3 regions of the Comamonas sp. C24C genome follow, and region 3 is predicted to be linked to each of the others. Evidence: predicted binding sites of a transcription regulator. Region 3 holds the regulator's gene; each other region holds the start of a gene.

Region 1 (9,546 bases), on a different contig from region 3:
TGATGACTCCTCGGCCTGCCCTGGGGGCAGGTCGTTCACAAACAGGGTAGAAAGCGGTGGCCCGTGGGGCCTTCTTGGCAGCTGGCAGGCAGCTTGAGGGAGACAAAGCCGAGGTTGTATGTAGCGTTATGGGCTTTGACGGTTGCAATTATGTATTTTTTGTAAACGCAAACCAGTCTCATTCGCCATCTATTTGTAGGTTATTTACCTACATCAAACTTTGCGTGGTATTTCGCGCGCCCCGGCACGCCCGAGAAGATATGAGCAGTTTCGCGAGAGCCGGAACACCATGAAAAAAGCGCCCTGACCCTTTCGGGCAGAGCGCTGCAGGCGGTGAATCGGCGAGCCGTCCGCTCGCACTGCCGATGCTTACGGCAGGTCCTTCATGGTTTCGGGATCGTTGGCCGGGCGCGGGCCTATGGTGCCCAGACGGCTTTTGAGCGACTGCGGCTGGCCGGTGATCAGCGCCGCATAGCTGGTGGTATTGGAGAGCACCTTCTTCACATAGTCGCGGGTCTCGCTGAAGGGCACGTTTTCGGCCCAGATGGCAGCGTCCAGTGTGGGCCCGTTGCGCCAGTTGCGCGGGCGGCCCGGACCGGCGTTATAGCCTGCGGCCGCCAGCGCCATCGAGCCCTCGAAGTCGTCCAGCGCCAGCTTGAGGTAGGAGGTGCCGATGGTGATATTGGTGTCGCGGTCGTTGATCATGTCGGGCGTGAAGCCCGTCATGCCGATCTTCCTGGCCGTCCATCGCGCCGTGGCCGGCATCACCTGCATCAGCCCCGAGGCGCCCACGCCCGAGCGCGCATCCATGATGAAACGGCTTTCCTGGCGGATCAGGCCGTAGACATAGGCCGGGTCCAGCCCGATATTGCGCGACTTGGCCAGCACCGTGTCGTGATAGGGCATGGGAAAGCGCTGCTTCCAGTCGGCAAAGGTCTTGGTGCGCTCGCTGGTGTTGATGCAGCGATCCCAGACCTGGCGCTCGCAGGCCAGATCGGCGGCCGCATACAGCTCGCGGTCTTCCATGCCGCCTGGCTGGTGCAGATTGGTGGAGTAGTTCCACTCGCGCACGCCCTCGCTGCGCAGCCCCATGCCTATGGCATACAGGCCGCGATTGAGACCGGGGTTGCTGCGCGCAGCCGCCTTCTCCTGCGCCGTCAACGGTGCCGGTGCAGGCGGCACCGTGATGCGCTGGCCGATCTCCTCCAGCGCCAGCTGCTCGTAGAAGCTGCCGTTGCCGGCCGTGTCTTCGAGCAACTGCCGGGCTTCGGCCTTTTCCTCGGCATTGGGGCGGCCTGCCAGCATGGCCCTGGCCTTCCAGTAGGCCCAGGTCGGGTCGGTGCGCTCCGGGCCCATGGCGTCGATGGCGCGGCGAACGGCCTTCCAGTCGCCGGCGCGCAGCGCGGCACGGGCCTTCCAGCCCAGCAGGTCATCGCTCAGGTCTTCGTTGCGGCGCACCTTGCCGAAGTAGTTGTTGGCATCGGGCGAGAGCTTGAAGGCGGCCTGCTTGCCGGCCACGGCCCAGGCCCAGTTGCGCTCCTCGCCATTGAGCTGGGCGCCCCAGCCGCCGTCGATCTGGGTGGCGGCCGCATCGGGGTCGCTGGCCGCCATGCGGATCAGCGCCAGCAGGGCCAGCTCCTTGCGCTCGCGACCGCGCGCCTTGCTCTGGCCTGACAGGTATTTGGCGGGCGAGGCAAACACCTGAGCCACCTGGTCGGCCGCTTCGGGGGCAACGATGGCCACCGCATCACGGGCCGCCTTCTGGCGATTGGCTTCGGTGGCCACACGGGCACGGCGCCAGACATCGGCGTCGGTGATCAGCTTGCTCGCATACAGCTGGCCGGCGGCCGTGGTGCAGCCGTCATCGGCATCTTTTTGCGCCATCCACAGATCGCGTACCTGCTGGCCCACATTGGGTGCGCCCCGGCCTTGCAGGGCGTCGGCGAGCAGGGCGTAGCAGGTGACGGACTTGTCGTCGCGCATGCGGAACCTGGGATAGACCTGGCTGAAGGTGCTCCAGTCACGCTGCTTGCCCAGCAGCAACAGCCAGTCGTTGCGCAAGCGGTCTTCCTGGTAGGTGCCGGCGTAACGGTTCAGAAAGCCCTGGATTTCATCGGGCGATGCGGTCTCCAGGCGGTTCTTGAGTTCCCAGTAAGCGGCCCAAGGTTCGAGGGGGTGACCGGCAGCCTGGGGCAGGAGCTGGGTCAGCGCCGCCTGATTGCGGCTGCGGAATGCTTTTTGCATGTCCAGCAACACGGCATCGCCCGGGTTCTGTGCCTGCGCAAAAGGAGCAGCTACAGTCAACAGGGAAGCCGCACAAAGCGGTGTCAAAATCTTCAGCCAGTGCATGGAGGAAATTATCCGATGGACAAAGCAGCGTTACGCCGCAAGTTGATTGAACTGCGCCTCAACCTTCCAGATCGCCTGCAACGCGCCGATGCGCTGCAGCAGGTGATGCGCTTTTGGCTGATGGAACGGCCCGATACCGTGATTGGCGCCTACTGGCCCATCAAGGGTGAATTCGATCCGCTGCCAGCTCTGCATCGCTGGAAGGAAGATGGCGAGCTACAGGGTACTCCACAACGGCGCAGGATTGGGTTGCCGGTGATCGACAAACAGCGCAAGACGCTGAGTTTTCACGCCTGGTACCCCGGTTGCCCCATGGAGGAGGACGCCTATGGCATTCCCAAGCCCAAGGATACCGAACTGCTGGTGCCCACGCTGCTGTTTGTCCCCTGCGTGGGTTATGCGGCCGGCGGCTACCGTCTCGGCTATGGCGGCGGCTTCTATGACCGCACGCTGGCCGAGCTGAGCCCGCGCCCTTTCACCGTGGGTCTGGGCTACACCAATGGCTATGTCGATGACTTCCAGCCCGAGACGCATGATCTGCCGCTGGACGCCATCCTCAACGACAACGGCGTGGTCTGGCCCGTCTGAACCCCTATTTCGCTTTGCCATGAGTCGTCCCCGCAAGAACATTCCCCAGCGCAGCTACCGCCCGCGCCCCCCGCTGACCGTGATGCGGCTGCCGCTGACCGAGCTCGAGCTGCAGCGGCTGCAAACCCATATGCGTCGCCATGGCCCGCTCAGCCTGACGGCGCGCCAGCACGATGCCATCTGGGACTTTCTGTTCGAGCGGCCGGAAAGCCAGGCCTGGCTCAGCCAGATGACGGCGCAGATTCAGGCCGGCCAGATCGCCACGCGGCCCAGCGCCTGAATCGGGCCCATAGCGTAGATGCTCCTCATTGAGGAGCATCTACCGCATTCAATAAAAGGATTTCAGAGTCTTTTCGACCTGAAATCCTTTTTTATCAAGCGCAAGCAGCTATCAATTTCAAGCCGACTGGCTGGCGCGCCAGTTGTGCCAGCCCGATGCACGCAGCTCGCAGGCCGGGCAGCTGCCGCAGCCATAGCCCCAGTCGTGCAGCACATCGCGCGTGCCCTGGTAGCAGGTGTGGGTCTCGGTGCGAATCAGCTCCACCAGATCGCTGCCGCCCAGGTCATGGGCCAGTTGCCAGGTCTGGGCCTTGTCCAGCCACATCAGCGGCGTATCGATGCGCAGCCGGCGCTCCAGGCCCAGGTTCAGCGCCAGCTGCTGGGCCTTCATGGTGTCGTCGCGGCAATCGGGATATCCGGAGTAATCGGTCTCGCAGACGCCGGTGACGATCACCGTCAGCCCGCGGCGATAGGCCAGCGCGCCGGCCAGCGTCAGGAACAGCAGATTGCGGCCCGGCACAAAGGTGTTGGGCAGGCCGTCGGCCTGCATGGCAAAAGCCACATCCTCGGTCAGGGACGAGCCGCCGATCTGCTTGAGCACGTCGAGCGACAGCACATGGTCCTCGCCCAGACGCGGCGCCCACTGGGGAAAGCGCTCGGCCAGCTGCTCGCGCACGCCGGCGCGCACCTGCATCTCCACGCTGTGGCGCTGGCCGTAGTCAAAGCCCAGCGTCTCCACGCGCTCGAACATGGCCAGGGCCTGGGCCAGGCAGGTGGTCGAGTCCTGACCGCCGGAGAACAGCACCAGCGCGCCCTTGTGGTGACCCGCGCCGGCCAGGTTTGCAGAAGAAGTCGAAGTATTTGCCATAGTGCTGCGATTACATCATCAGGCGCGGCGCCCCGGCATGACTGTGGAATCAAAACACACAGACCGCCCGGCCCAAGCTTGATAAGCTCGGCGGCAGATACACACAGGAGTCCGCCATGAAGCTCTATATCGGCAACAAGAATTACTCATCCTGGTCCATGCGTCCCTGGGTGCTGATGCGCCAAAGCGGCATCAGCTTCGAAGAGCTCACGCTGCGCTTTGACAGCTTTGCCCCCGACTCCAGCTTCAAGCTGCAGGCGCTGGCACTTGCGCCCACCGGCAAGGTGCCGCTGCTGGTCGATGAAGGGCTGACCATCTGGGACAGCCTGGCCATCTGCGAATACCTGGCCGAGCGCTTTCCCGACAAGCACCTGTGGCCGCAGACCGTGGCCCAGCGCGCCCGCGCCCGCAGCCTGGTGGCGCAGATGCACAGCGGCTTCGGTGCGCTGCGCAGCTTCTGCCCCATGAATATCGAAGCCCAGCTGCAGGAGACCGGTGCCCGGCTCTGGGCCGAGCATGCCGATCTGCGCAGCGATGTCCAGCAGCTCGAAGAGCTCTGGACCCCGCTGCTGAACGCCGCCAGCGGCCCCATGCTGTTCGACCAGTTCAGCATTGCCGATGCCTTTTTTGCGCCGGTCTGCATGCGCATCAACAGCTACGGCCTGCCGACCTCGGCCCCGGTGCGCGCCTATGTGCAGCGCGTCACCCAGCTGCCCGCCACCCAGGAATGGATTCAGGCCGCCCTGGCCGAGCAGGACTTTCTGCAGTTCGAAGAGCCCTATCGCCAGCAGCGCTGAGGCAGCAATCCCGCAATTGCGGTATCTGCAGGCCGATGCGCAGCCACTAACATTGCAGCATGAGTGAATTCAAGGTTTTCAAGGTAGGCGGCGCCGTGCGCGATGCATTGCTGGGCCTGCCCGTCAACGACACGGACTGGGTGGTGGTCGGTGCCACACCGGAGCAGATGAGCGCACGCGGCTTCGTGCCCGTGGGGCGCGACTTTCCGGTATTCCTGCACCCTCAGACCCATGAGGAATACGCGCTGGCGCGCACCGAGCGCAAGAACGGCATGGGCTATCGCGGCTTTGTGGTGCACACCGCCGCCGATGTGACCCTGGAGGAAGACCTGGCGCGGCGCGATCTCACCATCAACTCCATCGCCGCTCCCGCGGACTGGAGTGGCAAGGACGAGATCCAGGGCCTGGTGGACCCCTATCACGGCCAGCAGGATCTGAAGGACCGCGTGCTGCGCCATGTGACCGATGCCTTTCGCGAAGACCCGGTGCGCATTCTGCGTCTGGCGCGCTTTGCGGCGCGCTTCACCGATTTCCGCGTCGCGCCCGAAACCATGGAGCTCATGCGCGAGATGGTGGCGGCCGGCGAGGTCGATGCCCTGGTGCCCGAGCGCGTGTGGCAGGAAATCAGCCGCGGCCTGATGGAGGAGCGGCCCTCGCGCATGTTCGACATCCTGCGCGAATGCGGGGCGCTGGTCCGGCTGCTGCCCGAACTCGACAGACTCTGGGGCGTGCCCCAGCGCGCCGAATACCACCCGGAGATCGATTGCGGCGTGCATGCCATGATGGTGCTGGACATGTCGGCGCGCCTGCAGGCTCCGCTGTCCGTGCGCTTTGCCTGCCTGTGCCATGACTTCGGCAAAGGCACCACGCCGGCCGATGTGCTGCCCCGCCATATCGGCCATGAACAGCGCAGTGCCCGCCTGCTTTTGCAGGTCTGCGAGCGCTGGCGCGTGCCCAACGACTGCAAGGAGCTGGCCGAGGTCGTGGCACGCGAGCATGGCAACCTCCACCGCAGCAACGAACTCAACGCCGCCGCCCTGCTGCGCCTGCTGGAGCGCTGCGACGCCATCCGCAAGCCCCAGCGCTTCGAGGAAGCCCTGCAGGCCTGCGAATGCGATGCACGCGGCCGGCTGGGTTTCGAAGAGACGGCCTACCCGCAGCGCCAGCGCCTGGGCCATGCCCTGAAGGCGGCACTTGCCGTGGAGACCGCTCCCGTTGCCCAGGCGGCGGCGCAGCGCGGCCTCAAGGGCAAGGCCATTGGCGATGCCGTGAGCAAGGCGCGCGAGCAGGCGATTGCCGCCTATCTGGAAGGCGGCGCCTAGCCGTCAGCGCACCGAGGCCCGCGAGGCAGGGATGGGCGCGGCTTGAGCTAAGTCAAAGAAGGTATGCTGCAGCCATTGCACAGTACGAGACGGCGGTGGCGATGCGCTCCGCCAAGGCCATGCAGCGGGTCACGAAACCCGCTGTAACACCCATGCCTTGACGGCGTGGTTCTTTGACGGGCAAGTGTCCGGCCCACAGGCCAAGGCCTTGCCCTCTTGCTTCAAGGAGGTGCTCTGATGTCCTTACCCCAGACCATGAAAGCCGCCGTGGTGCGTTCCTTCGGGAAACCGCTCACGATCGAGGAGATGCCGGTTCCCCGACCGGCAGACGATCAGATCCTGGTCAAGATTGCCGCCTCCGGCGTCTGCCACACCGATCTGCATGCGGCCGAAGGTGACTGGCCTGTCAAACCCCAGCCGCCCTTCATCCCCGGCCATGAAGGCGTGGGCTATGTGGCCGCAGTGGGCAAGAACGTCAGACATGTCAAGGAAGGCGATCGCGTGGGCGTGCCCTGGCTGCACAGCGCCTGCGGCTTCTGCCGCCACTGCATAGGCGGCTGGGAGACCCTGTGCGAATCTCAGACCAATACAGGCTATTCGGTCAACGGCGGCTTTGCCGATTACGCACTGGCCGATCCCGCCTATGTGGGCCATCTGCCGTCCAATGTGAGCTTTATCGACGTCGCTCCCGTGCTCTGCGCCGGGGTCACGGTGTACAAGGGCCTGAAAGTCACCGACGCCAAGCCCGGCGACTGGGTGGTGATTTCCGGCATCGGCGGCCTGGGCCATATGGCCGTGCAATATGCCAAGGCCATGGGCTTCAATGTCGCAGCGGTCGATATTGACGACGGCAAGCTCGCGCTGGCGCGCCAGCTGGGCGCCACGGTCACCGTCAACGCCATGAACACCGACCCGGCGGCCTATCTGCAAAGAGAGATCGAAGGCGCCCACGGCGTGCTGGTCACGGCCGTATCCCCCAAGGCTTTCGAGCAGGCGCTGGGCATGGTGCGTCGCGGCGGCACGATTTCGCTCAATGGCCTGCCGCCGGGCGACTTTCCGCTGCCGATCTTCTCCATGGTGCTCAAGGGCATCACCGTGCGTGGCTCCATCGTCGGCACGCGCCTGGACCTGCAGGAATCGCTGGACTTTGCCGCCCAGGGCAAGGTCAAGGCCACCGTATCCACCGACAAGCTGGACAACATCAACGACATCTTTGCCCGCATGCACGAGGGCAAGATCGAAGGCCGCGTGGTGCTGGACATCGCCGCCTGAGAGTCTGACCGGCCCCGGGCCGGGGCCGGGTGAGCGGGCCGGCTCCCGCGAAACCGCCGCTCAGATCACCGAGCGCACCCAGCGCACGATCTCCGAGGCCGGCAGGGCCCCGGAGATGCGTGCCAGTTCCCGGCCTTCCTTGAAGATCACCATGGTCGGAATGCTGCGGATGCCCAAGGGCGCCGCAGCCTGTGGATAAGCCTCGGTATCGAGCTTGGCCAGCTGTGCCTGCCCCGCCAGTTGCTGGGCCGCCTGGGCAAAGGCCGGCGCCATCATGCGGCAGGGGCCGCACCAGGGAGCCCAGAAATCCACGACCACGGGCAACTGGCTGCGGCCGGTGTGCCTCGCAAAGCTGTCGTTGTCCAGGGCCACGGGCTCGCCCGTCACCAGCGGCTGGTGGCAGCTGCCGCAATCGGGCTGATTGCCCAGCTGGTCGCTGGCGATGCGATTGGTGGTGTGGCAATGAGGGCAGACGTAGTGCAGGGATTCGGACACGAGGCAACCTTTCTGGGATTTACGCAAACAGGAACGCGACAACGGCCTGCTTCCTGAGGCAGTCGCTAGGCCTGAACCCGCTTTGCGCAAGTCGTACTTTCTTTGGCAATACCCGGCTTGCGCCGGCAGGCGCAGGTCGGGCTCAGGCTTGTATGTGCAGCCAAAGCCCGCAGATTCAAGCCGTAACCTGCCTACGCTCTCAGAGCTTCACAAAGCGGGCAATCAGCGCCGCCACCACGCTGAGCAGCACCGTGCTGGCCACCGGCAGGAAGAATTCCTTGCCGAACAGGCGAAAGCGGAAGTCGCCGGGCAGACGCCCCAGCCCTATGCGCTGCAGCCAGCCGTGCAGCCCGTTGACGAGCAACAGGGCCAGAAAAATGACGATCAACCAGCGAATCATGAGGTCGCAAGTATAGAGGCGCGCCGTCCTGGCGACCTGCGCGCCCATGCTGTCAGGCAGCCATTCCGTTTATGCATGACATGCTTCCCAAAGATTGATTGACCTCAATTACCCCCTCTGCCCATGATGTCCAAGCCCTGCGCCATGCAGGGATCGGGCCCATGCGTCTGCCGTCACGGCCCGCCAACTACAAACAACGAGACATACCGTGCCCCAGACCTTTTCACGCAAACAGTTTCTCCTCAGCGCAGCGCTGCTAGGCGCCAGCCTGGCCCTGCCGGCCGCGGCCGACAGCTTCCCCAATCGCCCGCTCAAGCTGGTCGTGCCTTTCTCGCCCGGTGGCAACACCGATGTCGTGGCGCGCCTGGTCGGCCAGGGTCTGGCCGAGGCCCTGGGCCAGCCGGTCGTGGTGGAGAACGTCCCCGGCGCCAACGGAGCCATCGGTGCCAGCCGCGTCGCGGCCGCCGCCAATGACGGCTACACCCTGCTGTTCGGCACGGCGGGCACGCAGGCCATCAACCCCAGCCTGTACCGCAATCTCAGCGAGAAAAGCCTGGACGACTTCGAGTACATCGCGCTGGTGACCTCGATTCCCAACGTACTGGTGGTCAACGAGTCCAGGACACCAGTCAAATCGGTGGCCGAGCTGGTGAGCCATGCGCGCGAGCGCCGCGCCGGCATGAGCTATGGCTCGCCGGGCATGGGCTCCACCGTGCATCTGTCGGGCGAGCTGCTCAAGAGCGCCGCCAAGCTCGACCTGATCCACGCTCCCTACAAGGGCAGCGCTCCGGCGCTCACCGATCTGATCGGCGGGCAGATCGATTTCATCTTCGAGAACATCACACCGGCGCTGCCCTTCATCCAGAGCGGCAAGCTCAAGGCGCTGGCCGTGACCTCGGCCGAGCGCCTGCCGATGTTGCCCCAAGTTCCGACCATGAAGGAAAGCGGCTTCCCGTCCTTTGTCACCGCCACCTGGAACGGCGTTCTGGCACCCAAGGGAACACCGCGCGCCGCAGTCCAGCGCCTGGAAGCGGCCACGCTCAAGGTGGCCAGCAGCCCCGAGTTCAAGGCCCGCGTCGCGGCCCTGGGCGGCGAGCCCCGCCTGCTCGGCTCGACCGCCTTCCGCGACTTCACACGCACCGAGTACAAGCACTGGGGCAGCATCATCCAGGCCGC
Region 2 (9,546 bases), on a different contig from region 3:
CGCTGGCCGACAAGCTGGGTGCCGCCATCGGTGCCAGCCGCGCTGCTGTCGACGCGGGCTACGCCCCCAACGACCTGCAGGTGGGCCAGACCGGCAAGATCGTGGCACCGCAGCTGTACATTGCCTGCGGCATTTCTGGCGCGATCCAGCATCTGGCGGGCATGAAGGACTCCAAGGTGATCGTGGCGATCAACAAGGACCCCGAGGCACCGATCTTCTCGGTGGCTGATTACGGTCTGGAAGCAGATCTGTTCACCGCCGTGCCTGAATTGGTCAAGGCGCTGTAATTTGGCGCACATCAAAAGAGGGGCTTCAAGCCCCTCTTTTTCCATGAGAGTCTGGCTCGCACAGATCAGGACATCAACAATAATTCGGCAGCTGCATGGGCGTTTCAGACCCACTGCATTGATGGAGAGGGAGACTCTGATGAATCGCAAGCATTGGGTGTTGGCGCGAGCCGGTTTGGTCGCGCTGTGTGCGGGTGCCGCTTTGGCGGCGCAGGCCTGGACGGTGGGGCAGGTGGCCCCGATGTCGGGGGCTGAAGCCAGTCAGGGGCGCGCCTATGCGCAGGGCATGCGTCTGTACTTTGACCAGGTCAACAAGGCCGGTGGTGTGCAGGGCCAACCTGTGGAGCTGGCTTCGCTTGATGATCTGGGTCATCCCGAAGAGACCGTGGCAAAGACCCGCAAGCTGCTGAGCGAGTCCAGGCCCGTGGTGCTGGCCGGCTATTTCGGCAATCGCAATCTTTCGGCCTTGCTGGAGAGCAAGTCACTGGATGGCTCGCAGATTCCGCTGGTGGGTTATCAGAGCACGGACACTCGTGTGCTGGCGTCGTCGCATATGTTCTCCACGCGCGCAGGACTGGTAGAGCAGGTTGCAAAGATTTCCACCCATCTGGCCACTGTCGGCATCACGCGCCTGGCCCTGGTGTTTGAGGAACGCCCCGACGCCCAGGAACTGACGGCCCTGGTCACCAAGGCCGTGAATCCCAGTGGGGCCAAGCTGGTGACCTCGGCCATGCTCAAGAGCAGAAGCGGCTCGGACAAGGCTGTGCAGGAACTGCAGGCTTCCAAGGCTTCGCCCCAGGCCATTTTGCTGGTGGCTTCCAGCCCCGCCACGGCGGCCTTTGTCGAGGCTTATCGCATGGAGGGCGGTACGGCCCAGATCTATGCCACGGCCGAGGCGGATATCGAGCAGCTGGCCAAGCGCCTGCCTGTGGAGTACATGAGCGGTCTGTCGATTGCCCAGGTGGTGCCCAGTCCTTACAAGGTCTCGGGCAAGCTCAACAAGGAGTTCCGCGATGCGACGATTGCAGCCGGCAAGTCGCTGGACGTGCCGGTGAGCTTTGCCATGATGGAAGGCTATGTGAATGCCAAGGTCATCGTGGAGGCCATGCGTCGCAGCCAGCCGGTAACGCCTGAAAAGATGAGCGCCGCCCTGCGTGGACTGGAGTCTTTTGACTTGGGCGGCTACTGGGTGAACTTCAAGCCCGGGCAAGTGGGTTCCAAATATGTGGACCTGTCCATCGTCAACGCCGCAGGACGTGTGACGCAGTAAGAAACCAAGGCCTGACACGCATCGCGTTCAGGCCTTTTTTGCAGCCACCTCCATCACGATGATCCGCCGTGCAAAACAGATGCAGAAACTGTTGCCCAGGGGACAGGAGGCGGCGCAACGGCAGGCGAAACTGGCCATCGGCTAGTCGGACGAGGCCGCTGTCGGCACAGGAGTGCAAAAAGTGGATCGTTCAACGAACTGCTTCTGAAATAAGAGCTGTCAACGTATATAGAGAAAGCGCTACAGCCCTTTTACATACAAAACGAAGAAGGAGACAACATATGTCCAAGCTGCCACCCGTTCTTAAAAAGCTGGCTTTGCCTGTCATCGGCTCACCGCTTTTCATCATCAGCAATCCCAAGCTTGTCATCGAGCAGTGCAAGGCCGGCATCGTCGGCTCCATGCCTTCGCTCAACGCCCGCCCAGCCGAGCAGCTGGAAGACTGGCTGGCAGAGATCACCGAGACTTTGGCAGCCTGGGACAAGGCCCATCCCGATCGCCCTTCGGCTCCATTCGCCATCAACCAGATCGTGCACAAGAGCAATGACCGCCTTGAGCACGACATGCAGGTATGCGCCAAGTACAAAGTGCCCATTATCATCACCAGCCTGGGAGCGCGTGAGGATGTGAACCAGGCCGTGCATAGCTGGGGTGGAGTGGTGCTGCACGACATCATCAACAACAAGTTTGCGCGCAAGGCCATTGAAAAAGGTGCCGACGGCCTGATCGCTGTGGCGGCCGGCGCAGGCGGCCATGCGGGTGTGAAGAGTCCGTTTGCCCTGGTACAGGAAATTCGCCAATGGTTTGACGGCCCGCTGGCGCTGTCCGGCTCGATTGCCACGGGGGGGGCGGTTCTTGCGGCCCAGGCGATGGGGGCGGACTTTGCCTATATCGGCTCGGCCTTCATCGCCACCGACGAGGCGCGAGCCGTGGAAGCCTACAAGCAGGCGATTGTCGAGGGCAACTCCGACGACGTGGTCTACAGCAATCTGTTTACTGGCGTGCATGGAAACTATCTGGCGCCCTCGATTCGTGCGGCCGGTCTGGATCCGGAGAACCTGCCCGAGTCCGACCCCAGCAAGATGAATTTTGGCGGCGGTGCGCAAAAAGCCTGGAAAGACATCTGGGGTTGCGGCCAGGGCATCGGCGCCGTCGACAAGGTGCAGCCCACGGCCGAGCTGGTGGCCCGCCTCAAGCATGAATATGCCGAAGCCAAGGCCAGCTTGCTGGCAGCCTGAAACAGATTTGCGACTCTCCTGTGCCAACGGCGTCTTCGGACGCCGTTTTTCATGGGCGTCTTGCTCGTTTGATGTTGCTCAAGTGCGACTGAAGCAAGGGTTAACCCTTGATAAATCAATGTGAAGTTGATGAACATCAATGTAGGCCTGGTCCTGCAATTGGCTTTTGCATATCAAGTCATGATGATTGTCAAAAGAAGAGTAGTATTCCGTTAATTTCAGTAATTGCTGAAAATTAAGAAATGCAGCAAACACCTTCTTCCTCAACAGACAATCAGACCGATGCGACGCATACCGCACTGGCGAGCGTCATCCGTCGCCCCAGTGCGGGCGCGGTATGGCAGGTGTTTGCCGGACTGATCTGGCTGCCGCAGGCCGCCTTGCTTGCCTGGGCTGTACAGCTCATGGCCGACGGGCAGGGCGTGGCGACCGTCTGGCCCATGGCGACGGGCGTGCTCATGCTGGGTCTGTTGCGCGCCTGGGCAGAAGGCCATGGCGGCCTGCTGGCCAACCGTGCCGCGCGTATACAGCTGAGCAGCTTGCGCGCTCTGGTGCTGCAGTCGCTGGCCCAGGCATCGCCGCTGGACAAGAGCCGCCCCGCTTCGGGTCAGGCGGCCAGCGCCATGGTCGAGCAGGCCGAGGCCATTGTTCCCTGGCTGGCGCGTTATCAGAGTGCGATGTGGCGTGTGCGCCTGCTGCCTTTGGTGATTCTGGCAACCGTGGCCTGGCAGTCTTGGGTGGTGGCCCTGATTCTGATAGTGGCCGCGCCGCTGATTCCGCTCTTCATGGCGATAGTGGGCTGGCGTGCCAAGGCGGCCAGCGAGGAGCAGATGCTGCAACTGGGCCATATGAACGCTTTCTTGCTGGACCGTCTGCGCGGTCTGAGCACGCTGCGCGCTCTGCATGCCGTCGATCTGACAGGCCAGCGGCTGCGCGACCATGCCGAAGATCTGCGCGCCCGCACCATGCGCGTGCTGCGCATTGCCTTTCTGTCTTCTGCGGTGCTGGAGCTTTTCTCGGCGCTGGGTGTGGCTATGGTGGCCGTCTATATAGGCTTTCACCTGCTGGGCACGCTGAACTTCGGCGCCTGGGGCGACAAACTCGGTTTGGGTCAGGCCATGTTCGTGCTCTTGCTGGCGCCGGCGTTTTTCGAGCCTTTGCGCGATCTCTCGGCCGTCTGGCATGACAGAGCCGCAGGCGAGGCAGCGCTGCAGACCTTGCAGAACATGCAGACACAGTCCGTACAGATTGTGGGCGCGCAGCATGCTGCCGAAGCATCTTCGGTCAAGGAGCGGCTATCGCCTGGAAAGCCTGTGTCCGTAAGCGTCTGCGGGCTCGAGGTTCAGGCTCCAGGCAGCGACTCCAGCCTCGCACCGCTGACTTTGCACATACAGGCCGGCGAACATGTGGCGCTGTGGAGTCCCAGCGGCAGTGGCAAGTCCGTGCTGCTGGCGCAGATTGCCGGCCTTTTGCCGGTACGGCAAGGCCGCATCGAAGTTGACCGGCAAGCGCTCGATGCCTGCAGCGCAACGCAGCTGCGTCGGCGCATGGCCTGGCTGGGTCAGCTACCGCATGTCTTTGCCGGTTCGGTTGCGCGCAATATCGCACTGGGGCGCAGCTCGGTAGAGCCCGAGCAGATTGCCCAGGCCACGCAGCAGGCGGCACTTGAGGAGACCCTGGCGCATCGCCCCGGCGCGAGCCTGGGCGAGGGCGGTGCAGGGCTTTCCGGAGGCGAGGTGGTGAGACTGGCCCTGGCACGCATGGCCGCGCAGACGGAAGCCGGACTGCTGCTGGTCGATGAACCCACTGCTCATCTGGACCCCGAGACAGCAGCCCAGATCACGCAGTCTCTGCGCCATCTGGCCAAGGGGCGCACCATGTTGGTTGCCACCCACGACGCGCAACTGGCCGCTGCCATGGATCGCGTGATCGAACTGCCGCTGCTGCGGCGGGCGCAGGAGTCGCAGTCATGAAGATGCGAGCCATTCCAATGCGCGAAATGCTGAAGCTGCTGGGCCGGATGGCGCCGCGCAAGCTCTGGCTGGGCGGCGCCGCGCTGGCTGCACTCACGGTGCTGATGGGCATGGCCTTGCTGGGGTTGTCCGGCTGGTTCATCACAGCCACGGCGCTGGCCGGTCTGGTGCCTGCTACCGCTTTGGTGTTCGATGTGTTCATGCCGTCGGCCGGCATTCGGCTGCTGGCCGTGGGCCGCACTGGCGCCCGCTACGCCGAGCGCCTGGTGACCCACGACGCTACGCTGGCCGTGCTGGCCGCTCTGCGCCAGAGACTGTTTCTGAGCTGGGCTCGCCCTCAGGCTGCCCGTCTGCTGCTGCAGCGTCCGGCCAGGCTGTTGCAGCGCCTGACCTCCGATGTGGACGCGCTGGACAATCTTTATCTGCGCCTGCTGGTGCCTGCCGTCGCGGCGCTGGGCGCGGCCTTGCTGGCAGCTCTGGCCTACGGATTCATGAGCTGGTGGCTGGGCCTGTTGACCCTGGCGTGGCTGCTGCTGACTGGCTGGGGCATTGCCCTGTGGCATGGTTTGCGCAGCCGCAAGGCCGCCGTGCGCCGTGCCATGGCACTGGAGGCCATGCGTGCCCAGACCGTGGATCTGGTTGCCGGCCAGACCGAGCTGCTGATGGCTGGCCAGTTGCCTGCCCAGCTGCAACAGGTGCTGCACAGTGATGCGCGCTGTGCGGGGGCTGATGAGCGGCTTTATCAATTCGAGGCGGCTGCAGCGAAGGCTTATGGTGCGGTGTCTGCCATGACCTTGAGCGCATCCGTGCTGCTGATGGCCTGGCTGATGGAGCAGGGCCGTATCAGCGCTGCGGTTGCTGCGCTGGGTATTTTGCTGGCACTATCCGCACTGGAGCCGTTTGCCGCCCTGCGCAGAGGGGCTGAGCAGGCCGGGCGTACCTGGCTGGCGCTGCGCAGGCTGGCTCCCGCGCTGATGGCCGAGGCCGAAGCGGCAGAGAGCCTGCCGCAGCCCGTGCAGACGATGGCCGTCAGCCTGCAGTCTGTCCGGCTTCGTCATTTGGGCCCTGTCGATCTGAACGTACGCCAGGGCGAGCGCGTGGCACTGATTGGCAGCAGTGGTGCAGGCAAGACCAGTTTGCTGCATTTGATGGCGGGTGAGCAGCAGCCGGACGAGGGCGTGGTTCAGGCCCGCAGTTGCAGCTGGATGACACAGAGAACCGAGCTCTTCCAGGACAGTCTGCGCAACAACCTGAGGCTTGCCGATGCCAAGGCCGGCGATGAGCAATTGTGGGCCGCCCTGCAGGCTGCAGGCCTCAGAAGCGACGTCATGGCCTTGCCACAGGGGCTGGACACCATGCTGGGTGAGGGCGGCCTGGGCCTGTCCGGAGGCCAGTCGCGCCGGCTGGCACTGGCCAGGCTGCTGCTGAGCCCTGATCGTTGCTGGCTGCTCGATGAGGTGTGCGAGGGACTGGATGCCGTCACCGCTGCTGACGTTTTGCAGCGCCTGGAACAGGCTGCTGAGTGCGGCGCGCGAACGCTGATTTTTGCTACGCATTGGCAGCGCGAGGCGCGCCTTGCCGATCGCATCGTGTATCTGCAGGCCGGACAGGTGAGAGCGCAGGCCCTGCGCGGCACACCTGAGTTCGTGCGGCTGATGGCGAGACTGAGACCCGATGCCCTGGGGGCCGTTGCACCACAGGACATATGTTTTTCCGATTGATTTTTGAAGTACCGAGAGAAAGGACCTGACCATGGACCTCGATATCGTCGATTTATCGCGACTGCAGTTTGCGATAACGGCGCTCTACCACTTTCTGTTTGTGCCGCTGACACTGGGCCTGTCCATACTCATCGCCATCATGGAGACGGTGTATGTGATGACCGGCCGTGCCATCTGGCGCGACATGACCAAGTTCTGGGGCGTGCTGTTCGGCATCAACTTTGCCATGGGTGTGGCCACCGGCGTGGTGATGGAGTTTCAGTTCGGCATGAACTGGAGCTACTACAGCCACTATGTGGGCGACATCTTTGGTGCGCCGCTGGCGATCGAGGGTTTGATGGCCTTCTTCCTTGAAGCGACCTTTGTCGGCCTGTTCTTCTTTGGCTGGGATCGACTCTCCAAGGTCAAGCACCTGATCGTCACCTGTCTGATGGCGATAGGCACCAACTTCTCGGCCCTATGGATTCTGGTGGCCAATGGCTGGATGCAGAACCCTGTGGGGGCGAGCTTCAACCCTCAGACCATGCGCATGGAAGTGAATGACTTCTTTGCCGTGCTCACCAATCCAGTGGCGCAGGCCAAGTTCGTGCACACGGTGTCGGCCGGCTATGTCATGGCCTCGCTGTTCGTGTTGGGCATTTCGGCCTGGTATTTGCTCAAGGGCCGTCACATCCATCTGGCCAAGCGCTCGATGACGGTGGCTGCATCCTTTGGTCTGGCCGCTTCGCTGTCGGTGGTGGTGCTGGGCGACGAGTCCGGCTACCTGTCCTCGGAACACCAGAAGATGAAGCTGGCGTCTATCGAAGCCATGTGGGAGACCGAGCCCGCACCGGCTTCCTTCACAGCCTTTGGCTTTCCCGACCGCGAGGCACGCGAGACCCATTTTGCCGTGCATATCCCATGGGTCATGGGCCTGATCGGCACGCGTTCTCTGGACACCCCGATTCCCGGCATCAACGAACTGGTCAAGAGTGCCGAGGGCAATATCCGCAACGGCATCGACGCCTACGATGCGTTGCAGACCATTCGCAAGGCCAAGACCGATGCCGAGATTCCTGCCGAAGCACGCCTGCGCTTTGAGAACAATGGCGCCAATCTGGGTTACGCCCTGCTGCTGATGCGTTATGTGGATGATCCCCGCAAGGCGACCGAGGCGCAGATCCATCAGGCGGCAATGGATACCGTGCCGCCGGTTGGGCCGCTGTTCTGGACCTTCCGCATCATGGTGGCCCTGGGCATGTTCTTCATCGTGCTGACCGGCACCTTCTTCTGGCTGGCCGCCCGCCACAGGCTTGATGCCTACCCCTGGCTGCTCAAGGTCGCCGTGTTCTCGATTCCGCTGCCCTGGATTGCCGCCGAATGCGGCTGGGTGGTGGCCGAGCTGGGTCGTCAGCCCTGGATCATCGAAGGCGTGCTGCCCACGGCCATGGCGGTTTCCAATCTGGGCGCGAAGACGCTGTTGCTGACCATTGCCGGCTTCGTGCTGATCTATACCGTACTGCTGGTGATCGAGCTCAAGCTGATGGTCAAGGCCATCAAGAAGGGCCCCGAGCATGAGAGCGAGCCCCACCTCAGCCTCTACGAACCCATGATCAAGAAGCTGGCACGCGGCCAAAGCTGAGAGGAGCAACCAAATGATCTTGCATGAACTGATTTCATATGACGTGCTGCGCCTCATCTGGTGGCTGCTGCTAGGCGTGCTGCTGGTGGGCTTTGCCGTCACCGACGGCTTTGACCTCGGCGCCATGGGCCTGTTGCGGGCCACGGCCAAGACCGATGTCGAGCGCCGCACGGCCATCAACTCCGTCGGCCCCGTGTGGGAAGGCAATCAGGTGTGGCTGATTCTGGGCGGTGGCGCCATCTTTGCGGCCTGGCCCCAGCTTTACGCCGTGTCCTTCTCGGGCTTTTACCTGGCCATGTTTGCCGTGCTGGTGCCGCTGATCCTGCGTCCCGTGGCGTTCAAGTTCCGCAGCAAGCATGAAGATGCAGCCTGGCGCAACCGCTGGGACTGGGTACTGTGCATCACGGGTCTGGTGCCTGCACTGCTGTTCGGCGTAGCCGTGGGCAATGTGATTCTCGGCGTGCCGTTTCGTCTGGGCGACGATATGCGCATTTACTACGACGGCAGCTTCTTCGGCCTGCTGACGCCTTTTGCGCTGCTCTGCGGTCTGGTCTCGCTGTCCATGCTGCTCATGCATGGTGCGGCCTGGCTGATGTTCAAGACCGATGGCGAAGTCGCGAGCCGCGCGGCCCGCTATGGCAGCCTGTTTGCCGTGCTGACCACCTTGCTGTTTGCGGCCGCTGGCCTGTGGCTGGCTACGGGCATCAACGGCTATGTGATTACCAGCGAGATCAACCCCGTCGGTCCCTCCAACCCCTTGAACAAGACCGCAGCCGTGGCTGCCGGTGCATGGATGGCCAACTTCAAGTCCTATCCCTGGCTCTGGCTGGTGCCCGGCATTGGCCTGCTCATGCCGCTGGTCGTGGCCATCGGCCTGCGCAGCCGTCGCGAATGGCTGGCGCTGCTGGCCAGCGGCCTTGCGATTGCCGGAATCATCCTGACCGTGGGTGCAGCCATGTTCCCCATGATCCTGCCCTCCAGCATCGATCCGCGCTTCAGCCTGACGGTCTGGGACTCCTCGTCCAGCCATGTCGTGCTGTTCATCATGCTGGTCTGCGTGCTGATCTTCCTGCCCTTGATCCTGGCCTATACCAGCTGGGTGTACTCGGTGCTGCGCGGCAAGGTGGACGTGAAGGCCATCGTGACCGGCCAGGGCCATTCGTATTGAGACGGGATGCCCCCGGGACGCTGTGCTGCGATCTTCGGGGACAGTCTAAAACTGGTGGGCTCATCCCATGGATGGGCTGAATGAAAGGAAACTTATGTGGTATTTCTCCTGGTTGCTGGGTCTGCCGCTTGCCGCAGCCTTTGCCGTGCTCAATGCGATCTGGTTTGAGTTGATGGATGACGAGGCAACGCGTCGCAAGCTTCTGGAGCGAACCAATTCGCTGCCCGACGCCTGAGTCGCCAAGACGTGGAAAAGCCCGGTCGGCTTG
Region 3 (9,546 bases):
CCTCATAGACTACGCATCGTCAAATCAGACGATGGAAAACCTAGCGCAAACGCATGCCCAGTGTCTATTGCAGACCTGCAATATGAATACCGCTGCCATCTTCGTCCGGCGAGTACGGCTGTGCGCCGGATGCCTGCTCGGATGCGCCTTGATCCAGGCGCTTTCTGAACTGCTCCGCTGGCAAGGCCGGCGAACACAGATAGCCTTGAAAGTAGTCGCCCTGCAGCTGCTCTATGGCCTGGCACTGCTCCTGCGTTTCCACACCTTCGGCCACCAGCTCCACGCCCAGGGCCTGCCCCATGCTGATGATGGCGCCTACGATGGCCTTGTCTCCCGCGTCGTGAGGCAGGCCGCGCACAAAGCTCTGGTCGATCTTGATCTTGGAGATCGGCAGTTTTTTCAAATAGGCCAGGCTCGAATAGCCGGTGCCGAAGTCATCGATCACAAGGCCCACGCCCAGCTCTGCAATCTGATGCACGCGCAAGGCCATTTCCTGTGCTTCCTGCAGCAGGATGCTCTCGGTCAATTCCAGCTCCAGCCATTGGGCCGGCAAGCCGCTGGCTTCCAGCACGCGCTTGAGGCGATCCACAAAGTCCGGCTGCCTGAACTCCAGTGCCGAGACATTGACCGACACCTTGACGGGCTTGCCCATGGCCAGCCAGCGCGCGGCCTCCTGTACCGACTGCTCCAGCACCCAGGCATCAAGTGCAACCACATAGCCGGACTCTTCGGCCAGCGGAATGAAGGCCGCCGGAGAGATCACGCCCAGCTCCGGATCCGTCCAGCGCAGCAAGGCCTCCGCTGCCACAATGCGACCCGAGCGGATATGAACCTGGGGCTGGAAGTGCACGGCCATATGCCCCTTGTCCAGAGCCTGGCGCATAGCGTGCTCCAGCTTCATGCGTGAGAGCAGGCCTGCACTCATCTGCGGCTGGTAGAAACTGAAATTGCCGCGTCCGCGCTCCTTGACGCGATACATGGCGATATCGGCCTGACGAATCAGCTCATCAAGCGTCAACCCATCCGCAGGAAACTGCGCCGCGCCAATGCTGCATTGCACGGAAAAACCCAGGCCGTCGAGCATGAAGGGCTGACGCATCTCTTCCAGAATGCGGGCGGCCACGGCCGAAGCGCCCTCTCCGGTGCAGTCATGCAGATAGAGCACGAACTCGTCCCCTCCCTGGCGACACAGCACGTCGGCAGGGCGCAACAATCCGCCCAGCCGCTGAGCAACCAGCTTGAGCACCCGATCGCCAAAGTCATGACCCAGAGAGTCGTTGATGATCTTGAAGCGGTCCAGATCCAGAAACAGAATGCTGAAAGGCTGCTGCGTAAAGCGCGCAGCGGTGATGGCGGCCTGTACATGGCGGCTCAAGCTCAGGCGGTTGGGTAATCCGGTGAGGGCATCGCTATAGGCAAGCTGCTCGATCTGCTTTTGGGCACTGCGCTGCATGGTCATGTCGCGCATGAAGCCAATGCTCTGCACCAGACGACCATAGCCGTCGCGCAATGCCACCCAGGACAGCCAGACCGCGCAACGCTGACCGTCGCTCTGCTTGAGCCAAAGATTGCCCTCCCAGAAACTGCCCACATCCCAGCGCGCGGATGCCAGCTCCAGCAGATCGGAAACAGGGCCGCCTTCGGACTCGAACAGCGCCCAGGCGGCAAGACCCAGCACCGACCTTCCATGCAGCAACTGCACGCCCGCCGGGTTGATCTGCACAATGACGCCCGCGGCATCGGCGATGAAGATGCCGTCCAGGCTGGACTCGAACACGCGCGCCGCGAGACGCAGCTCGGTCGCTGAACTGGATTCCGCCGTGATATCCCGGTAGGAATAGATCCGCCCTATCGCCACACCGCGACTGAGCTGAGGCACGGAACGACGCTCCAGCACCCGACCGCTTAGCAGTTGCAGCACCTCCGAGGTCTCGGGTGCCGACAGATCCTGCGCCTCCTGCAACAGCGTGAACTGGCTCTCGCTGCTGATGGTCTGCGCTTCAAGATGGGCGAAGATGGCCTCGTCGTCACGTTGCACGAGCAGGGATTCGGGCAGTTGCCACAGCTCTGCGAAACGATGGTTGAAGGCGCGAATGCCGCCGCGCAGATCGCAGACCAGCATGCCGTCTGCGGTGGACTCCAGCGTCGCCCGCAACTCCGCAAGCAGCATGTCCAGCTCGCTTTCATGCCGCAACTGCTCGCTGCGGTCGAGCATGGTGAGCAACAACCAGCGCGGGTTCTGGGCGATGGAGCCAACCCCCATCTCCACGGCCGTCAACGATCCATCCGCCTTACAGATCTCCGTGAGAAATTTCGCGCCGCCCACCCAATTGGAAGCGTCCTGCCAGAACGCCTTCTGCACCAGGGAAGCGCAAAGCACATCGACATACTGCTCCCGTGCCTGCTCAGGGGTGTAACCCGTGAGCTGCGTGCTGGCCGCATTGGCATGAAGCACGCGCAGGCTCTGCGCATCCAGCAGCCAGACGGCCTCCTGCAAGCCATCGAGCATGGCGGCGAGCAGAGGGTCGATCAGAAAACTCTGCGGCATGGTCACGCGAGATCTTTCTCGACAGCAGGTGCTGCAGAACTGTCAAAAAAATAGCAAAGACGTCTTTGTGGCTGTAAAGCTTCCAGCGCATTGCGCGATAGCTGATTACGCGTCAAACCACGCCGAATCCCCAAACCCACATATTCAAGCAAATCGACGAACCGCAACTTCTGCGCCGTCTGCGTGTCATAGGTCAGCACCTGCGGCTTGAGAGACTGGCTGGTATTGACGGACACCACTACCCCCATGCGCCCGTCGCTGAGCTCCACCAAGGACCCCGGCGGATAGACACCCAGAGTCTGCACGAATGCCTTGAGCACTTCAGGTGCATAACGCTGGCGATACTGCCCGTACAGTGCGGCCATGGCTTCATGGGGCGTCATTTCGTTGCCTTGCAGTGGCAGATTGCACAAACGCTCGAAATTGTTGGCCAGCGCCAGTATCTGTCCGGCAATATCCATATCGGTCGCCAGCAGGCCAAGCGGAAAGCCCGATCCATCGGCCCACTCATGGTGCTGGGCGATGGCCGTCGTGACCGAAGGAGGATAGCCCATGGACAGGGCCAACGCCACCGACTCTCCCACATGCCGTGCATAGGCGGTCTCTCGCAGCGGCATGCGATCCGTGCCTTGATTCAGTGCATTGGCCGACGCGGAAATCTCCAGCCCTGGCTTGCCGATGTCATGCAGCAACGCTGCCGTGCCCAGATCCTGCAGCACATCGTTGCGCAAGCCCAGTGTCTTGCCCAGCAACAGGCTCAGCACGGAAACGTTCACTCCATGAACACCGAATGTGGCACCGCCCGTATCCGCGAGCAGATGCAGACTCAGATCACGAGCCTGCGCCAGTTTGACGACTTGCTGCGCAACCAGCTGATCCGTCGTGGCGCGCGCCCGCTCGGGGTTGGCAGGCAACAGGGCCTGAACATCGTCAAATACGGAAACCGCACCCAGAAACCGGGACTGCACCCCCAGAATGCTGTCTCGCCAGGCATGCGCATCGCTGTCCGGATGGCTCACAACAGGCCGAGGAGGCGCGACGGAAGGCGTGACAGCCTCCTCCAGATCGCTTCTGGAGAGATCAACCTGTACGGCCTTGAGCTTCAGGGTCCTGAGCGTCTGCAACTGCTCGTCATTGACAATCTTGAAGCTGCTGACGGGAAACGGGTGGCGCAACCAGCCAGTCTCCAGATGGACATACATGCCAATTCGCAGTTGTCCGATATCAATAGCAACGAAACGATTCACTTTGAGCGCTACACACAAGATGAGACATTATTCCGCAGTTCCATGACTGCTCAACCATGACTAGGGTCTGTTGGGATGCAAACTGCACCAACATTCCCCTCCTGTGTGACTTATCGGCACCAAAGGCTGGGTTTGTAGACCAGATCCATCCACAAAGCCCAACTCGCAACACCAATCAGCATCAAACCCGCAATTCTGGTGCCCCAGCGCGCCCGCAATGCATTGAGATGCGACTGCCCCAGCTGCCACAACCAGGGGCCCGCCAGCAACCACACTGCGCCGCCAATGGCAAACGCCGCCATTGACAGAGCACCTTGCCAGACTCCGCCACTCAGCGCGGCCACCAGCACTGCCGAATAAAGCAAGCCGCAAGGCATCAGGGCCCAGGCAAAGCCCGCGGCCAGGCTCCCTCCCGGGGCGACGACCCAGGGCTGGACCCTGGCCCAGACAGAGCGCCCCGCCTGCTCCAGCCACACCGGTTGTCGCGCCTGCACCAGCATGGCCAGACCCCAGGCCATGACCGCGACATGCATCAGCGTCCAGAGCTTCTGCAAGGCCGTTGTCTGACTGGTCAGCCAGGCCAGACTCTCCATGGCCACAGCCGCCACTCCGCCCAGCAGGGCATAGCCGGCAATGCGTCCCAGATGAAACAAACTGGTGCGCAGCCATTGGCGTTTTTGCAGGCCGTGCAAGGCGATGACCTGGCCGTCGCTGGCAGGCCTTGCGCCCGTCACGACGCTGCAGGGCGCAGCGCACATCACAAGACAATGGGGCCCACCCACGAGCCCCATGATCAAAGCAGTCCAGACCAGCGAAAACAACATGCGCTAGATGATGCGCGAAAAGCGCGTGCGGTTTCGGTCGGCCTGCAAATATCGATCAAACAGCATGGCTACTCCGCGCACGAAAAACCAGCCCAGGCCCGTGACCTTGAAGCCCTCGTCGGATAGCTGAACCAGGCCATTGCGCTGCATTTCCCCCAGTGCAGCCAACTCCCGAGCAAAGTACTCGCGGAAATTGATCAGCCAGGCCTGCTCCATCGGCTCATACAGGACGGAGCCCTGACACATGATGGCCATGATGATGGCTCTGCGCACCAGATCGTCACGCGAGAGCGCCAATCCGCGCTGCACGGGCAGCATGCCGCCATCAATGGCGTCGTAATACTCTTCCAGGGTCTTGACGTTCTGGCTGTAGGTGGCGCCCACCTTGCCGATGGCCGATACGCCCAGTGCAATCAGGTCGCAATCGGGCTGGGTGCTGTAGCCCTGGAAGTTGCGATGCAGGCGCCCCTGACGCTTGGCGATGGCCAGAGAGTCGTCGGGCAGCGCAAAGTGATCCATGCCCACATAGACATAGCCGCCATTCATGAAGGCATCAATTGCGCCGGAGAGCATGTTCAGCTTCTCCTGTCCCATGGGCAAGTCAGCCGATGCAATACGCCTTTGCGGCTTGAAGCGCTCGGGCAGATGCGCATAGGCATACAGAGCAATACGGTCGGGACGCAACTCGTTGACCTGGGCCAGCGTTCGCGCAAAAGACTCGGATGTCTGCTTGGGCAAACCGTAGATGAGGTCCACATTGATGGAGACAAAGCCCAGACGGCGGGCCTCGGCCACCAGCTCAAAGACTTGCTCGGCTGGCTGCTCCCGGTGCACCGCTTTCTGCACCGCGGGGTCAAAATCCTGCACGCCAAAGCTCAGGCGATTAAAGCCCATGTCCTTGAGTGTCTTCAGCCTCTCGTTGCTCACGGTACGCGGATCGACCTCGATGGAATACTCGCCGGCTGGATCGAGCTTGAAATGCTCACGCATCAGAAGCATCAACTGCTGCAGTTCGGCATCGCTGAAGAAGGTCGGCGTACCGCCTCCCAGATGCAACTGGCTTACCAGCTGGCCTTTGCCGCAATGCTCGGTATGCATGGCCAGTTCACGGCCCAGATAATCCAGATATTCGGCAGCCTTCTCATGATGCTTGGTCACGATCTTGTTGCAGGCGCAGTAATAGCAAAGCGACTCGCAAAATGGCACATGCACATAAACGGACAAAGGCAAGGCACGTGAGCTCGAATGCGTCTTGCGTTGTTTCAATGCCAGGATATAGTCGTCTGCACCAAAAGCCTCAACAAAACGGTCGGCTGTTGGAAATGATGTGTAGCGCGGGCCGGGAATATCAAAGCGGCTCAGCAACTCGGGCGTGACTGCGGTCATAACTGAAAGTTAGGGTGCGCCCACACTCCACATTGAGCAGATTTCAAAGAAAATCAGATCCTGGAAATCATGCCCATAATGGGCAGAAGCACATGTTTTTGAATGAATGCAAACAATGTGCCCCAAGGCAATCCAACTGTCCTTGATGAATATCAAGAGAGCGCAAGGCAAGTACTGCGACAATTTGATCCAACTCATCACTAACTACGAGGTCAATGACCGGCGCGACTCTCCATTCCAAGTCTGTCTGTGCCGTTGCTGAAAAGCCCATGAATCTTCAGACCATCAAAGCATCCTGCTCCAACTGCAATCTGCGTGAACTGTGCATGCCCATGGGCCTGGACGATGAACAAATGGAGCGCATTGACGAAATTGTGGCCACGCGCCGCAAGGTGAAACGGGGCGGGCTGCTGTTTCGCAACGGCGAGGAGTTCACCTCGCTGTACGCCATTCGCACCGGCTTCTTCAAGACCAGCGTGGCCACCGAAGACGGTCGCGACCAGGTCACGGGCTTTCAGATGGCCGGCGAGATCATCGGTCTGGACGGTATCGTCAACGACCACCACACCTGCGATGCCGTGGCGCTGGAAGATGCCGAAGTCTGCATCATGCCTTTCGACAAGCTCGAACAGCTCTCGCGCGAAGTCACGGCACTGCAAAATCATGTGCACAAGGTCATGAGCCGCGAAATCGTGCGCGAGCATGGCGTGATGCTGCTGCTGGGCAGCATGCGTGCCGAAGAGCGTCTGGCGGCCTTTGTGCTGAACTTGGTGCAGCGTCTGTCGGCACGCGGCTTTTCGAAGTCGGAGCTGGTACTGCGCATGACGCGTGAAGAAATCGGCAGCTATCTGGGCCTCAAGCTGGAGACCGTGAGTCGCACCTTCTCCAAGTTCGCCGAGGAAGGCATCATCGAAGTCCGACAGCGCCATCTGCGCATTCTGGATACCGAGGCGCTCAGGCGCATCGTCAACAGCCAGCAATGCCAGGACTGACTTCGACAGCAGCCCTCAAGACAAAGCCCGCAGACAGCGGGCTTTTTTGATGGCGGCGAATGCCTGCCAGGAGTTTCCGCTAACAGGGCCGCCGACACAGCGAGCGGCCAGCCCCTCCATCCGGAGCCGCCACCTGTTCGAAACTGCGGTCCTGTGCGCAGCACCTTACTCGACCAGGGGCTCCGAGACTATGCCCTGGTTCAGATCGCTGGCCGAACGCCCCAGCATGACGGTCATCAGTCCGCTGAACACGGTGACCGCCCAGAAGGCAAAAAAGGCCAGGGTGTAAATGCCATTGCGCGACCATTCCAGTGGCGAGCCCAGCCAGTGCATATCCAGCGGGTCCACAAAGGCAAATACCACCATTTCCATGATTGCCGCGGCCAGAAAAGCCGGCCAGACAATCCACATCCAGCGTCGAGCATCCATCGCGATTCTCCTTGGCCTGTGGGTTTGAACCTATTTTGCACAATTGCCATGACCTTCCCAGACATACCAAGGGCATGCACTCAGATGGGAAACCCTGGACCGCTATTATTTGAAGAGCTTCCAGCGCTTTATGTGTATCGATTTGAGGTCTATATCTATCTGAAATAGCCTTTAACAAAGCGCTATGCGCTCCTGTTGTTGAACTCCACCCGGCCATCCCTTGCCGGCAGCCGAGAACTGCAGGGGCCCTCCCGACTCTTCTGTCGACCAAGACATAGAACGCCGTCACGGCACACCGGCTACAGAAAAGCCTGCAACCAGGGCCGCAAAAAAAGGCCGCGGAAGTGGCCTTGGGATGCGTTGAAATCTCGGTCAGCGATCCAGCGGATGGTCCTTGGCCGGCGTCGCGGCATGGTTGCGCCCCGTCACTGCTGGCGCCAGGCTTTTTTCGCTCTCGGTGAGGCGCTGGTTGATCTCAATGCCGTGACGATAGTAGTCGGGGTCGATCACGGGATCCGGCTTGCTCATGGCGATATAGGCGGTCACGATGCCCGCGACCACCACCACGGCGGGACCGGCGATGACGAGCCAGACATGGGCAAACTTCCACCAGGGCTTGCCGTCCTCGGGGTGGATGATCTTGGCCTTTTGCAGGGCCTTGGCTTGTGCTGCCGACATGGTTAAACCTCTTTTCAGAAATCTGGCTGCCCAATTGCAAATCTGCAATCGGGCAGCATCAATTGTTGCTGATTCGCGATGCCCTTGCGTGGCTGTCGCGATGCATGCCGCAGGCCTAGCGCGGCACCAGGAACACGGACTTTTCGGAGATGCGTCCGGCCCCAGCCGTCAGCGCATCCACATTGAAATGCACGGGGTGCGAGCCGGAAGCAGCCGAGCCATAGGGGATCTGCAGGCGCACCGCAATGCCGCGCGTCTCGGCCGGACCTACCGAGACTTCCTGCTCGGATACTACCTCCAGCTGATCCAGCCCCGTGGCGCTGATGCGATAGCGCTGCTCGGACTCGGTCGCATTCATGATCTGCAGGCGATAGACGTTTTCGAGCTTGCCGCCAGCCACGATGCGCGACAGCGCGGCGCGGTCGCGAATCACGTCGACCTTGAGGGGCTCGCGCAGTACCAGGCTGGCGATCATGGCTGCGCTCAGCGCCAGCAGCACGGTCGAGTAGATCAGCACGCGCGGGCGGAAGATGCGCCGTATCACCTGCGCCTGCTTCCAGAGCTTGGCCACGGCGTTCTGCGTGGTCAGGCGGATCAGGCCGCGCGGGTACTCCATCTTGTCCATCACGGAGTTGCAGGCATCGATGCACAGACCGCAGCCAATGCACTCGTACTGCAACCCCTTGCGGATGTCGATGCCCACGGGGCAGACCTGAACGCAAAGCTTGCAGTCTATGCAGTCACCCAGACCCTGCGCCTTGTAGTCCACGTCTTTTCTGCGCGGCCCGCGCGCTTCACCACGCTGGACGTCGTAGCTGACGATCATGGTGTCCTTGTCGAACATGGCGCTCTGGAAGCGTGCATAGGGGCACATGTACTTGCAGACCTGCTCGCGCATATAGCCGGCATTGCCGTACGTGGCAAAGCCGTAGAACAGCACCCAGAAAATCTGCCAGCTGCCCTGGAAGGCCATCAGCTCCACACCCAGTTCACGGATGGGCACGAAGTAGCCGACAAAGGTGAATCCGGTCCAAAGGGACAGAACAATCCAGAGGAACTGCTTGAGCGACTTCTTCCAGATTTTCTCGAAGGTCCAGCCATGCTTGTCGATGCGCATGCGGGCGCTGCGGTCTCCCTCGACCTTGCTCTCGATCCACATGAAGATCTCGGTATAGACCGTCTGCGGACAGGAAAAGCCGCACCACAGACGCCCGGCCACCGCGGTAAACAGAAACAGCCCCAGCGCGCTGATGATGAGCAGCCCTGTCAGGTAGATGAAGTCCTGCGGGTAGAGCACCAGCCCGAACAGATAGAAGCGCCGTGCCCCAAGGTCGAACAGCACCATCTGGCGCTCGCCCCACTGCAGCCACGGCAGGCCGTAGAAGACGATCTGGGTCAGGAACACCATGATCCAGCGCCAGCGCGAGAAGACGCCACTGATG

Evidence for each region. Region 3 encodes FNR, which switches genes on or off when oxygen is low (the NO sensors DNR and NnrR bind a similar motif). Its sites were predicted from a motif close to TTGATNNNNATCAA; they were not measured.
Region 1: the regulator FNR is predicted to act here: its motif matches at 6,246-6,259, upstream of adhP (alcohol dehydrogenase AdhP).
Region 2: the regulator FNR is predicted to act here: its motif matches at 2,922-2,935, upstream of cydD (thiol reductant ABC exporter subunit CydD).

What each region holds. Positions count from the first base shown of each region.
Region 1 is NZ_JBKFBC010000005.1:331,585-341,130, reverse strand. It holds gene ACLBXN_RS12200 (TonB-dependent receptor domain-containing protein) at 1-1, opposite strand, end outside; gene ACLBXN_RS12195 (transglycosylase SLT domain-containing protein) at 370-2,349, opposite strand; gene ACLBXN_RS12190 (5-formyltetrahydrofolate cyclo-ligase) at 2,365-2,937, shown strand; gene ACLBXN_RS12185 (hypothetical protein) at 2,957-3,217, shown strand; gene queC (7-cyano-7-deazaguanine synthase QueC) at 3,335-4,084, opposite strand; gene ACLBXN_RS12175 (glutathione S-transferase family protein) at 4,201-4,881, shown strand; gene ACLBXN_RS12170 (multifunctional CCA addition/repair protein) at 4,941-6,203, shown strand; gene adhP (alcohol dehydrogenase AdhP) at 6,441-7,475, shown strand; gene trxC (thioredoxin TrxC) at 7,536-7,970, opposite strand; gene ACLBXN_RS12155 (DUF2905 domain-containing protein) at 8,170-8,370, opposite strand; gene ACLBXN_RS12150 (Bug family tripartite tricarboxylate transporter substrate binding protein) at 8,579-9,546, shown strand, end outside.
Region 2 is NZ_JBKFBC010000003.1:148,465-158,010, forward strand. It holds partial or broken gene ACLBXN_RS07600 (electron transfer flavoprotein subunit alpha/FixB family protein) at 1-287, shown strand, start outside; gene ACLBXN_RS07605 (ABC transporter substrate-binding protein) at 427-1,557, shown strand; gene ACLBXN_RS07610 (NAD(P)H-dependent flavin oxidoreductase) at 1,839-2,795, shown strand; gene cydD (thiol reductant ABC exporter subunit CydD) at 3,038-4,768, shown strand; gene ACLBXN_RS07620 (amino acid ABC transporter ATP-binding/permease protein) at 4,765-6,489, shown strand; gene ACLBXN_RS07625 (cytochrome ubiquinol oxidase subunit I) at 6,521-8,110, shown strand; gene cydB (cytochrome d ubiquinol oxidase subunit II) at 8,124-9,278, shown strand; gene cydX (cytochrome bd-I oxidase subunit CydX) at 9,373-9,513, shown strand.
Region 3 is NZ_JBKFBC010000002.1:489,371-498,916, reverse strand. It holds gene ACLBXN_RS05945 (sensor domain-containing protein) at 65-2,548, opposite strand; gene ACLBXN_RS05940 (HD-GYP domain-containing protein) at 2,551-3,795, opposite strand; gene ACLBXN_RS05935 (sulfite exporter TauE/SafE family protein) at 3,906-4,619, opposite strand; gene hemN (oxygen-independent coproporphyrinogen III oxidase) at 4,623-6,005, opposite strand; gene fnr (fumarate/nitrate reduction transcriptional regulator Fnr) at 6,275-6,997, shown strand; gene ACLBXN_RS05920 (hypothetical protein) at 7,163-7,426, opposite strand; gene ACLBXN_RS05915 (FixH family protein) at 7,799-8,104, opposite strand; gene ccoG (cytochrome c oxidase accessory protein CcoG) at 8,220-9,546, opposite strand, start outside.